DNA from 2 places in the Acidovorax sp. GW821-FHT11A03 genome. Region 2 is predicted to be linked to the other one. Evidence: riboswitches for the same ligand, from Rfam matches in the RefSeq annotation. Region 2 holds a riboswitch; the other holds the start of a gene.
What was found. A riboswitch is a leader RNA that binds a small molecule or an ion and turns the genes downstream of it on or off. The one in region 2 is predicted to bind thiamine pyrophosphate.
Positions count from the first base shown of each region.

Region 1 (5,407 bases), on a different contig from region 2:
CTGCACCGCCTGTTCGCGCAGCGATTCCGAGGCCGCGGTGGACTGCTCCACCAGGGCCGCGTTCTGCTGCGTCATCTGGTCGAGCTGCGAGACGGCCTGGCTGATCTGGCCGATGTTGTCGCTCTGCTCGGCCGACGAAGCGGTGATCTCGCCAATGATGTCGGACACGCGGCGCACGCTGCTCACGATCTCGGTCATGGTCTGGCCGGCCTGGCTCACGAGGCGCGAGCCGTCCTCGACACGCTCCACCGAGGAGCTGATGAGGCCCTTGATCTCCTTGGCGGCCTCTGCGCTGCGCTGCGCGAGGCTGCGCACCTCGCTCGCCACCACGGCAAAGCCGCGGCCCTGTTCGCCCGCGCGCGCGGCCTCGACCGCGGCATTGAGCGCCAGGATGTTCGTCTGGAAGGCGATGGAGTCGATCACACCCGTGATGTCGGCGATCTTGCGCGAGCTGGTGGTGATCTGGTCCATGGTGGTCACCACCTGCGACACCACGGTGCCGCCGCGCGCGGCCACCTCGGCGGCCGTGGAGGCGAAGTCGCTGGCCTGGCGCGAGGACTGCGCGCTTTGCTGCACGGTGCTGGTCAGCATCTCCATGGACGAAGCGGTTTCCTCCAGATTGGCCGCCGTCTGCTCGGTGCGGTGGCTCAGGTCGTGGTTGCCGCTGGCGATCTCGGAGCTGGCGGTGGAGATGTTGCCCGCCGTGTCCTGCACCTGGCGCACCAGGCCGCGCAGCGCATCCTGCATGCGCCCCATGGCGGCCACCAGCTGGCCCACCTCATCCTGGTTCATGGCCTCCACATCGCGCGACAGGTCGCCGCTGGCGATGCGGTCGGCCAGCTCCTGCGCCTGGCGCAGCGATCCGGTGATGGAGCGCACGCTGAAGAACGTGAGCGGGATCAGCACGGCCAGCCCCAGCAGCAGGCCGATGCCGATGAAGGCCGACATGGTGGAGGTGCGCGACTCCACGCCCGCGCGGGCCTCGTCCATCTGCGCGCGGGCCGTGGTGGCCAGGCTGGAGAACAGCTTGTCGGTGGCCTCCATGTGGACCTTGAGCCGGTCGGCATAGGCGCCGCCGCCGGCACCATCGAGCTGCGCGCCCTCGATCTTCTCGAAGATGGGGGAAATGCCGGTTTCGTACTGCTTGATCTCGGCCAGCGACTTGTCGATGGACTCGACGAAGGCCGCATCGCCCGACTGCACCTGGCGCACGTCGGCCAGGCTCTTGCGCAGCGCGGCCAGTGTCTTGGCCCAGGTCTCGCGCAGCGCGGAGACCTCGACCGAGTTGTTGAAGTTGATGATGATGTCTTTTTCGGTACGGCGCAGGTCGCCCAGCGTGGTGCGCAGCTCCGACATGTCGGTGAGGGTCTGTACGCGCTGCGAGAACAGCACCTGCAGCGTGCCGCGCGTGCGGTCCAGCGCCACGTAGCCCATGGCGCCGATGACAACAAGCAGGATCAGGGAAAAGACGGTTCCGAAGTAAAGGCGCGTGCGGATGGAGAAGCGGCCCAGAGCATTCATGGCTCTTCCTTACAATTTTTAACAGACAATCCAGCATAGCAAATTTGGTGCCACGCCCTCCCCCCGGTCTTCTGAACCGAGTGTGGCCGGACTATATGCCGGGCTGCCGCCCCCGCCGCACAGGGTAAGCACCGCCCCGGGGCCCTTTGCAGGGAATCCCCGGGGTCAGTAGGCGGGCTTATGCCACCGGTGTCACGGGAATGTAGAACTGCCCGCCGCGCTGCTGGAATTCCGCCGCCTTGGTCTGCATGCCCTGGGCCAGCGCCTCGGCCTCCGCCACGCCCTTCTGGGCGGCAAATTCGCGCACTTCCTGCGTGATCTTCATGGAGCAAAACTTGGGGCCGCACATGGAGCAGAAGTGCGCCACCTTGGCGCTGTCCTTGGGCAGCGTTTCGTCGTGGTATTCCTTGGCCGTGTCGGGGTCCAGGCCCAGGTTGAACTGGTCCTGCCAGCGGAAGTCGAAACGCGCCTGGGAGAGCGCGTCGTCGCGCGCGCGGGCCCCCGGGTGGCCCTTGGCCACGTCGGCCGCGTGCGCGGCGATCTTGTACGCGATGATCCCCTGCTTGACGTCGTCGCGGTCGGGCAGGCCCAGGTGCTCCTTGGGCGTCACGTAGCACAGCATGGCCGTGCCCATCCAGCCGATCATGGCCGCACCGATGGCCGATGCGATGTGGTCGTAGCCCGGTGCGATGTCGATGGTCAGCGGGCCCAGGGTGTAGAACGGCGCCTCGTGGCAGGTCTTGAGCTGCTCGGTCATGTTGGCCTGGATCATGTGCATGGGCACGTGGCCGGGGCCTTCGATCATGGTCTGCACGTCGTGCTTCCAGGCCACCTGGGTCAGCTCGCCCAGCGTGTGCAGCTCGGCGAACTGCGCCTCGTCGTTGGCGTCCGATGCGCAGCCGGGGCGCAGGCCGTCGCCCAGGCTGAACGACACGTCGTACGCCTTCATGATGTCGCAGATGTCCTCGAAATGCTCGTACAGGAAGCTCTCGCGGTGGTGCGCCATGCACCACTTGGCCATGATGGAGCCGCCGCGCGAGACGATGCCCGTGCGCCGCTGCGCGGTGAGGTGGATGTAGGCCAGGCGCACGCCCGCGTGGATGGTGAAGTAGTCCACGCCCTGCTCGGCCTGCTCGATGAGCGTGTCGCGGAAGATGGCCCAGGTCAGGTCCTCGGCCACGCCGCCCACCTTTTCGAGCGCCTGGTAGATCGGCACCGTGCCGATGGGCACGGGCGAGTTGCGCACGATCCAGTCGCGCGTGGTGTGGATGTTCTTGCCGGTCGAGAGATCCATCACGTTGTCGGCACCCCAGCGGATGGCCCAGACGAGTTTTTCCACCTCTTCCTCGATGCTCGACGTGACGGCCGAGTTGCCGATGTTGGCGTTGATCTTGACCTTGAAGTTGCGCCCGATGGCCATGGGCTCCACCTCGGGGTGGTTGATGTTGGCGGGAATGATGGCGCGGCCCCGGGCCACTTCGTCGCGCACGAATTCGGGGGTGATGATCTTGGGGATGCTTGCGCCCATGGGGTTGCCCATCAGCCGCTGCTCGCGGCCAGCGTCGGCCATGTACTGCTCCATCCACTCGCGCTTGCCGTTCTCGCGGATGGCCACGTATTCCATCTCGGGCGTGACGATGCCCTTCTTCGCATAGTGCATCTGCGTGACGTTGGCACCCGCCTTGGCGCGCAAGGGCTTGCGCTGCAGGGCCGCGGCCTCGGCGCGCAGCTGGGCCAGACGGGTGGCGTCTTCGCTCTTCTGGCCATCGTCCAGCGCCACGGGCGCGCGGCCTTCGTAGTGCTCCACGTCGCCACGGCCGGTGATCCAGCCGCCGCGCACTCCCGCCAGGCCCTTGCGCACATCGATCGCAGCCTCGGGGTCGGTATACGGGCCGGAGGTGTCGTACACGCTGACCAGTTCGCCGTTGGTCAGCGCAATGTCGCGCACGGGCACGCGCAGATCGGTGTGCAGGTGGCCGGGGAGGTAGGCCTTGCGTGAGGCAGGAAAGGGTTCGCGCGTGCGTGCGAGCAACTCGGCGAACTTCTCGGGGGTGGCCAGCTTGGCGTGGGGGTCGGGGGCGTTCATGGGCAGGTCTCCTGGTTCCGGTGGCGGTGGGTGCTGCTCCGGAATGGACCTGTGCGCCCCTCGGGTGCGGCTGCACCTGAGGCATGGCGTGCCAGCAGGGACTGCGGGCACGGAGACAAGGAGGTCGGCTCTTCTTCCGCCGGTATGAACCGGATCAAGTTCGTCGGGTTCGCAAGGCCTGCCGAATTTCTTCAGCCACCTCGCATCTCAGCGCTTACGCACACCCCGGAGCAGGCGCGAGTATAGGCCAGAGAGAAAAAACCGCGCCGCGGAGCCTCTCGGTCAGGCGAGGCGCCCGATGAGGACCACCGCAAAGAAGAAGACGGCCGCGATCACCGTCCACTTGAGGATGACGAGCCCCAGGCGCTTGTAGCGCGCCTGCCCCGTGCCGGCATAGAAGGCAAACGACACGGCCGCCGCCAGGAGCAGCAGCATGGCCAGCCAGCGAAAGATCAGCATGTCAGGGACTCCCGGCGCCGTGAAAACGGGCGCGGCACTGGCAGGTGGCTCCGGGCTGTGGCCCGGGGATGGTGCTTCATGCTCACCAGGCGCGCGCCGGCTGGGCAAACCCGCCGGGCGCCTGGCGCTCGTCCTCGAACGTGACGACCTCCCAGGCATCGCGCTGGGCCAGCAGCTCGCGCAGCAGCAGGTTGTTCATGGCGTGGCCCGAGCGGAAGGCGCTGTAGGCCGCGAGCAGAGGCTTGCCGATCAGGTACAGGTCGCCCATCGCGTCCAGGATCTTGTGCTTGACGAACTCGTCGTCGTAGCGCAGCCCGTCGCTGTTGAGCACCTTGTAGTCGTCCATCACGATGGCGTTGTCGAGGCCGCCGCCCAGCGCCAGGCCGTTGGAGCGCATCATCTCCACATCGCGCGTGAAGCCGAAGGTGCGCGCGCGGGCGATGTCGCGGCTGTAGTTGCCTTGCCCCATGTCGAACTCCACGCGCTGGCCCGTGGAATCCACGGCGGGGTGGTCGAAGTCGATCTCGAAGCTGAGCTTGTAGCCGTGGTAGGGCGCAAGCCGAGCCCACTTGGCCGCGGCGCCCTCGCCTTCGCGCACTTCCACCGGGCGGGTGACGCGGATGAAGCGCTTGGGGGCGTTCTGCAGCTCGATGCCCGCGCTTTGCAGCAGGAACACGAACGATGCCGAAGAGCCATCCAGGATGGGCACCTCTTCGGCGGTGATGTCCACATAGAGGTTGTCGATGCCCAGCCCCGCGCAGGCCGACATGAGGTGCTCCACGGTGTGTACCTTCGCATTGCCCACGGCGATGGTGGACGCCAGGCGGGTGTCGGTCACGGCCTCCGCCCGGATGGGGATGTCCACCGGCTGCGGCAGGTCCACCCTGCGGAACACGATCCCGGTGTCCGGCTGCGCAGGCCGCAGGGTCAGCTCGACCCGCTGGCCACTGTGCAGGCCCACGCCCACGGCGCGGGTGATCGTCTTGAGGGTGCGTTGCTGGAGCATCCGGGGATTTTAGTGGGGGGACCCCGCAAAAACCATCCGCCGCTTCCTATGACCCTGATAGAAAACGGAGAGTCGCAGGGGCGGCTTACAAGCTGCAGGAGACGCGTGGGTAGCGCCCCGCAGCGACTGCATACGCGCCACGCGCAACCAGACGGCGGTGACTGCGCAGCTGAGGAGCATACGAGCCAAATAGGAAGCGCGGTGGTGGAAACCGTCACGGCCCAATGCCAGAGACACCGCGCAAGGGCCGCCCCGCCGCGCATGTCGAGAAACCCCTTGCCAGAGTCAAGGGGCGCTCGGTCTGTCCCAGCCCGCGCAGGCGGGCTGGGAGCCGC
Region 1 is NZ_JBXASG010000002.1:222,336-227,742, forward strand. It holds gene AC1RVY_RS04780 (methyl-accepting chemotaxis protein) at 1-1,521, opposite strand, end outside; gene thiC (phosphomethylpyrimidine synthase ThiC) at 1,700-3,580, opposite strand; TPP riboswitch at 3,722-3,845, opposite strand; gene AC1RVY_RS04790 (hypothetical protein) at 3,890-4,066, opposite strand; gene lpxC (UDP-3-O-acyl-N-acetylglucosamine deacetylase) at 4,149-5,072, opposite strand.
Region 1: another riboswitch for thiamine pyrophosphate. It lies ahead of thiC (phosphomethylpyrimidine synthase ThiC); the one in region 2 lies ahead of AC1RVY_RS00305 (purine-cytosine permease family protein).

Region 2 (5,407 bases):
CGCAGCTCGACCCCAACGCCATCGGCCATGTGGACCTGCTGCTGCAGGAGCCGATCCCCGCCGCAGCCTTCGGCAAGGCCCGGGTGCTCGGATCGCTGATCCTGGTGGACACCGCGAGCCACAAAACCGCTGGCGCCGTGCTGGTCAACTGATCCAGATCAGCGCCACCCCCCAAGTCACCCCATCCGGGGAAGGGGCCCTGTAACCAAAGGTCGGTGAAAGCTTCTAAAATTGAGGGTTTTCACCGACCCACACAACCTTTGTCATGACCCACGTCGTCTCCGAAAACTGCATCAAGTGCAAGTACACCGATTGTGTGGACGTGTGCCCCGTGGACTGCTTCCGCGAAGGCCCGAACATGCTCGTCATCGATCCCGACGAGTGCATCGACTGCGCCGTCTGCATCCCTGAGTGCCCGGCCAACGCCATCTTTGCCGAAGAAGACCTGCCGGCCGACCAGATCGCCTTCATCAAGCTCAATGCCGACCTGGCCTTCGCCGACGGCTGGAAGAGCATCACCAAGCGCAAGCCCGCGCTGCCCGACGCCGACGAGTGGAACGGCAAGCCGGGCAAGGTCAACGAACTGGTCAAGTGACCTCCCTGAGTCGCTTCGCGCCATCCCCCAAGGGGGACGCCACCAGTGGCCTGGCAAAGCCAGTTCCACGGTGGCACAGGTCTTTGGCAGCGCCAGTTTCGGGCGCTGCGCGCGTGGCTTGAGCATGATTCAAGAAACCGACGCCGTCGTCATCGGCGCGGGTCCCGTGGGCCTGTTCCAGGTCTTCCAGCTGGGCCTGCAAGGCATCACCGCCCACCTGATCGACGCCCTGCCCCATGCGGGTGGCCAGTGCGTCGAGCTGTACGGCGACAAACCCATCTACGACATCCCGGGCATCCCGGTGTGCACCGGGCGCGAGCTGGCCGGTTTGCTGCTTCAGCAGATTGCGCCGTTCAAGACCCAGTGGCACCTGGGCACGCTGGTGTCCGCACTCACCGTGCAGGCCGATGGGCGCCTGCTGGTCGAAACCTCGCAAGGTGTGCAGCTGCTGGCCCGCAGCGTGTTCATTGCCGCAGGCGTGGGCGCCTTTGTGCCGCGCACGCTCAAGGTGGACGGCATCGAGCGCTTTGTGGGCACCCAGGTCCACTACCAGAACCTGCCCTCCACGGCCCACGTGGCCGGGCGCCATGTGGTCGTGCACGGCGGCGACGAGCCCGCCGTGGCCCGCGCCGTGGAACTGGCCGAACAAGGCCAGGCCGCCCGCGTGAGCCTGCTGCACCGCCGCGATGTGTTCCAGGCCCCGGATGCCCTGCTGCAGCGCCTGCAGCAACTGCGCGATGCGGGCCACATCCACGTCGAGGCCGCGCAGATCACCGGCATTGAGACCGCTGGCGACCAGCTGACCGCCTTGCAGGTGGTGGACGCCGATGGCAGCAGCCGCGCCCTGCCGCTCGACGTGCTGGTGGCCGTGCTCGGCATCTCTCCCCGGCTCGGGCCCATCGCCGACTGGGGCATCGCCCTGGAGCGCAAGCAACTCGTGGTGGACACCGAGGCCTTCCGCACCAGCGTGCCCGGCATCCACGCCGTGGGCGACATCAACACCTACCCCGGCAAACGCAAGCTCATCCTGTGCGGCTTCCACGAAGCCACGCTGGCGGCCTTTGGCGCCGCCGAGGCGCTCAAGGGCGACAAGGTGGCGCTGCAATACACCACCACGAGCCCACGGCTGCACCAGCTGCTGGGTGTGGCGCCGGCCTCTGCGCCTGCCGCCAGCACGTAGTCCAGGCGGATCAGGGCACCACCATGCCGTGCCCGAACGGCGCGCCCACAAATAAGCACAAAATGTCCAAAAGGCGCGCAAGCGCCCGGCACGATGGCGTCTCCATTCACCCATCAGGAGCACACCATGAGCCAACAACCCCTTCAATCCATCTGGGACACGTACACCGCGTCGTGGAAGACCGACTCGGCCGCGGACCGCACAGCCCTTTTTGCCCAGTCCCTCGACCCCGCCTGCACCTACAACGACCCGCTGGCCACCGCCCATGGCTGGGACCAATTGACGGCCTACATGGACAGCTTTCACAGTCAGGTCCCCGGCGGGCATTTCGTGACCCACTATTTCGCCAGCCACAACCAGCAGAGCATCGCCAAATGGAACATGGTGGATGGCAGCGGGCAGGTGATCGGGGAAGGCGTGAGCTACGGCCGGTACAACGACCAGAATCGCCTGGTTGCGATGACCGGTTTCTTTGAAACCCCTTGAACGGACTCCACCGTGCTTTATCTGCGGCAAATCCAGGAGGGCATCGATTTCATCGAAGCCCATCTCGAATCCGACATCCAGCTTTCCGAGGTGGCGCGGGCCGCCGGGATGAGCCAGTGGCACTTCCAGCGGATCTTCAAGGCGCTGACCAACGAAACCCTGAAGACCTACATCCGCTCGCGCCGGTTCTCGCGGGCGCTGGAGCAGTTGACCAGCACGCGGCTGAGCGTGCTCGACATTGCGCTGGCGTCCGGGTACGAGACGCAGGAAAGCTTCACGCGCGCGTTCCGGGATTGCTTTCGGCTCACGCCGTCGCAGTACCGCAAGATGGGCAACCGCTCGCTGTTCGTGCGCAAGATCCGGTTTGACGAAAGCTACCTCGCGCACGTTCACCACAACATCTCCCTGGCACCCGACATAGAGGAGCAGCCCGCCATGCAGCTGGTCGGGCTGCCCACGGACTACTACGGCATCGATTCCGAAAAGAACAACCTGGGCCAGAAGCTGCCGCCCCTGTGGGCGAAATTCCTGCCCCGGCTGGGCGAGATTGCGAACACCGTGCCCGGGGTCTGCTATGGCGTCGTGGCACCGGCGGGGCCCCACACGGAAGCGCTGCGCTACCTGGCCTGCATCGAGGTGAAGGGCCCCGGCGCCTTGCCACCGGGCATGGTGGCCATGGAAATCCCCGCATCGACCTATGCGCGCTTCACCCACCGGGGCCCTGCGCAGAATGTCGATGCGACGGTGAACTACATCTACTCCAGCTGGCTGCTGTCGGCGGGCCCATCGCACACCCTGGGGCCGGATCTGGAAATCTACGGTGCCCAGTACCACCCGACGTCCGGCGACTCGGTGATGCACTACGCGATCCCCATCGCCCGCCCCGCGCCCTGAGCGCCCCACTACAATGGCCCCGCGTTCCTTCTGGAACGCCCACGCTAGGGGTGTCGGGACCGGGCCACCGGAACCGACTGAGAGAGTCCCTTTGAACCTGATTGAGATCATCCTCGCGCAGGGAAGCACGTCCGCCTCGGCACAGCCCAGAATGAAATGACTTTGGGGTGCGCTGGCGGGCCGCCCCTGCTCTGTACTGCCACGGAGCCTGCCATGTCCTCATCCCCCGCCGCGCCCGCCACCAACGAAGCGCTGGCCCCCGTCTCCCCCGACCGCCGCGTCTTCCAGTGGCACGACCACGCCTCGCTCTGGTTCAGCCTGGGCGTGGGCCTGCTGGTCATGCAGGTGGGCGCCTACCTGATGCCCGCGCTGGGCACGCAAGAGGCGCTGATCGCCATCGTCTGCGGCTCCATCGTGGGCGCGGGCCTGCTGGGCTGGGTGGCCAAGCTGGGCTGCGACAGCGGCCTGGCCAGCGCCGGGCTGATGCATGCCGTCTATGGCCGCACGTTCGCCAGCCTGCCGATCATTTTGAACATCGTGCAGCTGGTCGGCTGGGGCACGTTCGAGCTGGTGGTGATGCGCGACGCCACGGTGGCCATCGGCCAGCAGTCCGGCACCATGGCCGGCGCGCATTGGCCCGTGCTGGCCACGCTGCTGTGGGGCGGCGTGGTGATGCTGCTCATCAGCGGATCGATGGTGCAGCTGGTGCGCAAGGTGATCGCGCGCGTGGCGCTGCCGCTGGTGGTGCTGTCGCTGCTGTGGCTGTCGTGGCAGTTCCTGTCGCTGGCGCAGGCCCAGGGTTTTGAAGCGCTGTGGACGCGCAAGGGCGAAGGCGGCATGGGCGTGCTGCCCGCGCTGGACCTGGTGATCGCCATGCCCATCTCGTGGCTGCCGCTGGTGGCCGACTATGCGCGCCACGGCAAGAACGGCGGCTCCGCATTGCGCGGCACGTGGCTCGGCTACGCGCTGGCCAACATGTGGTGCTACACGCTCGGTGTGCTGGTGGCGCTGACGCTGCCCAGCAAGGATCTGGTGCAGGCCCTGTTGCTGGCCCAGGGCGGGCTGATCGCGCTGTCGCTGATCCTGATCGACGAGGTGGACAACGCCTATGGCGACACGTATTCGGGCGCGGTGTCGGCACACAGCCTGCTGCCACGCTGGGGCGTGCGCAAGTGGGGCCTGGCCATGGCTGCGGTGTGTACCGGCCTCGCGCTGGTGCTGCCCATGCACAGCCTGGAGCCATTTTTGCTGCTGCTCAGCTCGGTGTTCGTGCCGCTGTTCGGCGTGATCCTGGGGCGGCTGGCCTTTGGCGCCAACGCACCCGCGCTGCTCGCTGCGGCACGCCGGGTGAATGCGGCCCCGGTGGCGATCTGGCTGGTGGGGATTGCCGTCTACCACCTGGCTCCGCAGGTGGTACCGGGCGCGGGCTCGGCGCTGCCGGCGCTGGCGTTCAGCTTTGTGCTGGCCTGGGCCACACGGCCACGGGTGCGTTGAATCGCTATTGAATTGTGAGCATATAGCGCTTACTGGATAAGCGCCAGAGGCCAAAAACAATCAAACCTTTAAAGCACCAGCTGCGCCACGGGCGCATGGCCGTGGTTGAGCGGGCCATGGCCACGGCCGGTGGTCACATCGGCCCCTGCGGCGATGGCGCCCAGAATGTAGGCACGCGCGCGCTCCACCGCCTGCTGCAAGGGCAGGCCCCGCGCCAGGTGTGCCGCGATGGCCGATGACAGGGTGCAGCCCGTGCCGTGCCCGTTGGGCGTGGCAATGCGTGCGGACTCCAGCCGCTGCCGCACGCCGCCGCGTGTGGCCAGGACATCCACCACCCAGTCTCCGGGCAGGTGGCCGCCCTTGAGCAGCGCCGCCGGGGCGCCCAGGGCCAGCAGCCCGTCCACCGCAGCTGCCAGCGCATCCACGCCCTCGATCGTGCGCCCCAGCAGCCAGCCGGCCTCGTCCAGGTTGGGGGTGATCACCTCGGCCAGCGGAAACAGCTCCTGCACCAGCACGTTCACGGTTTCCGCGGCGATGAGCCGGTCGCCGCTGGTGGCCACCATCACCGGGTCGAGCACCACGTGCGGCAGCTGGTAGGTGCGGATGGCATCGGCCACCACGCGCACCACTTCGGGCGAATGCAGCATGCCGATCTTGACCGCGTCCACGCCGATGTCCTGCACCACGGCATCGATCTGGGCCTTGAGCATCTCGGGCGGAATGCCGTGGATGCCCGTGACTCCGCAGGTGTTCTGGGC
Region 2 is NZ_JBXASG010000001.1:65,399-70,805, reverse strand. It holds gene AC1RVY_RS00330 (sulfate adenylyltransferase subunit 1) at 1-152, shown strand, start outside; gene fdxA (ferredoxin FdxA) at 266-595, shown strand; gene AC1RVY_RS00320 (NAD(P)/FAD-dependent oxidoreductase) at 720-1,775, shown strand; gene AC1RVY_RS00315 (nuclear transport factor 2 family protein) at 1,902-2,261, shown strand; gene AC1RVY_RS00310 (GyrI-like domain-containing protein) at 2,274-3,155, shown strand; TPP riboswitch at 3,192-3,296, shown strand; gene AC1RVY_RS00305 (purine-cytosine permease family protein) at 3,369-4,649, shown strand; gene thiD (bifunctional hydroxymethylpyrimidine kinase/phosphomethylpyrimidine kinase) at 4,718-5,407, opposite strand, start outside.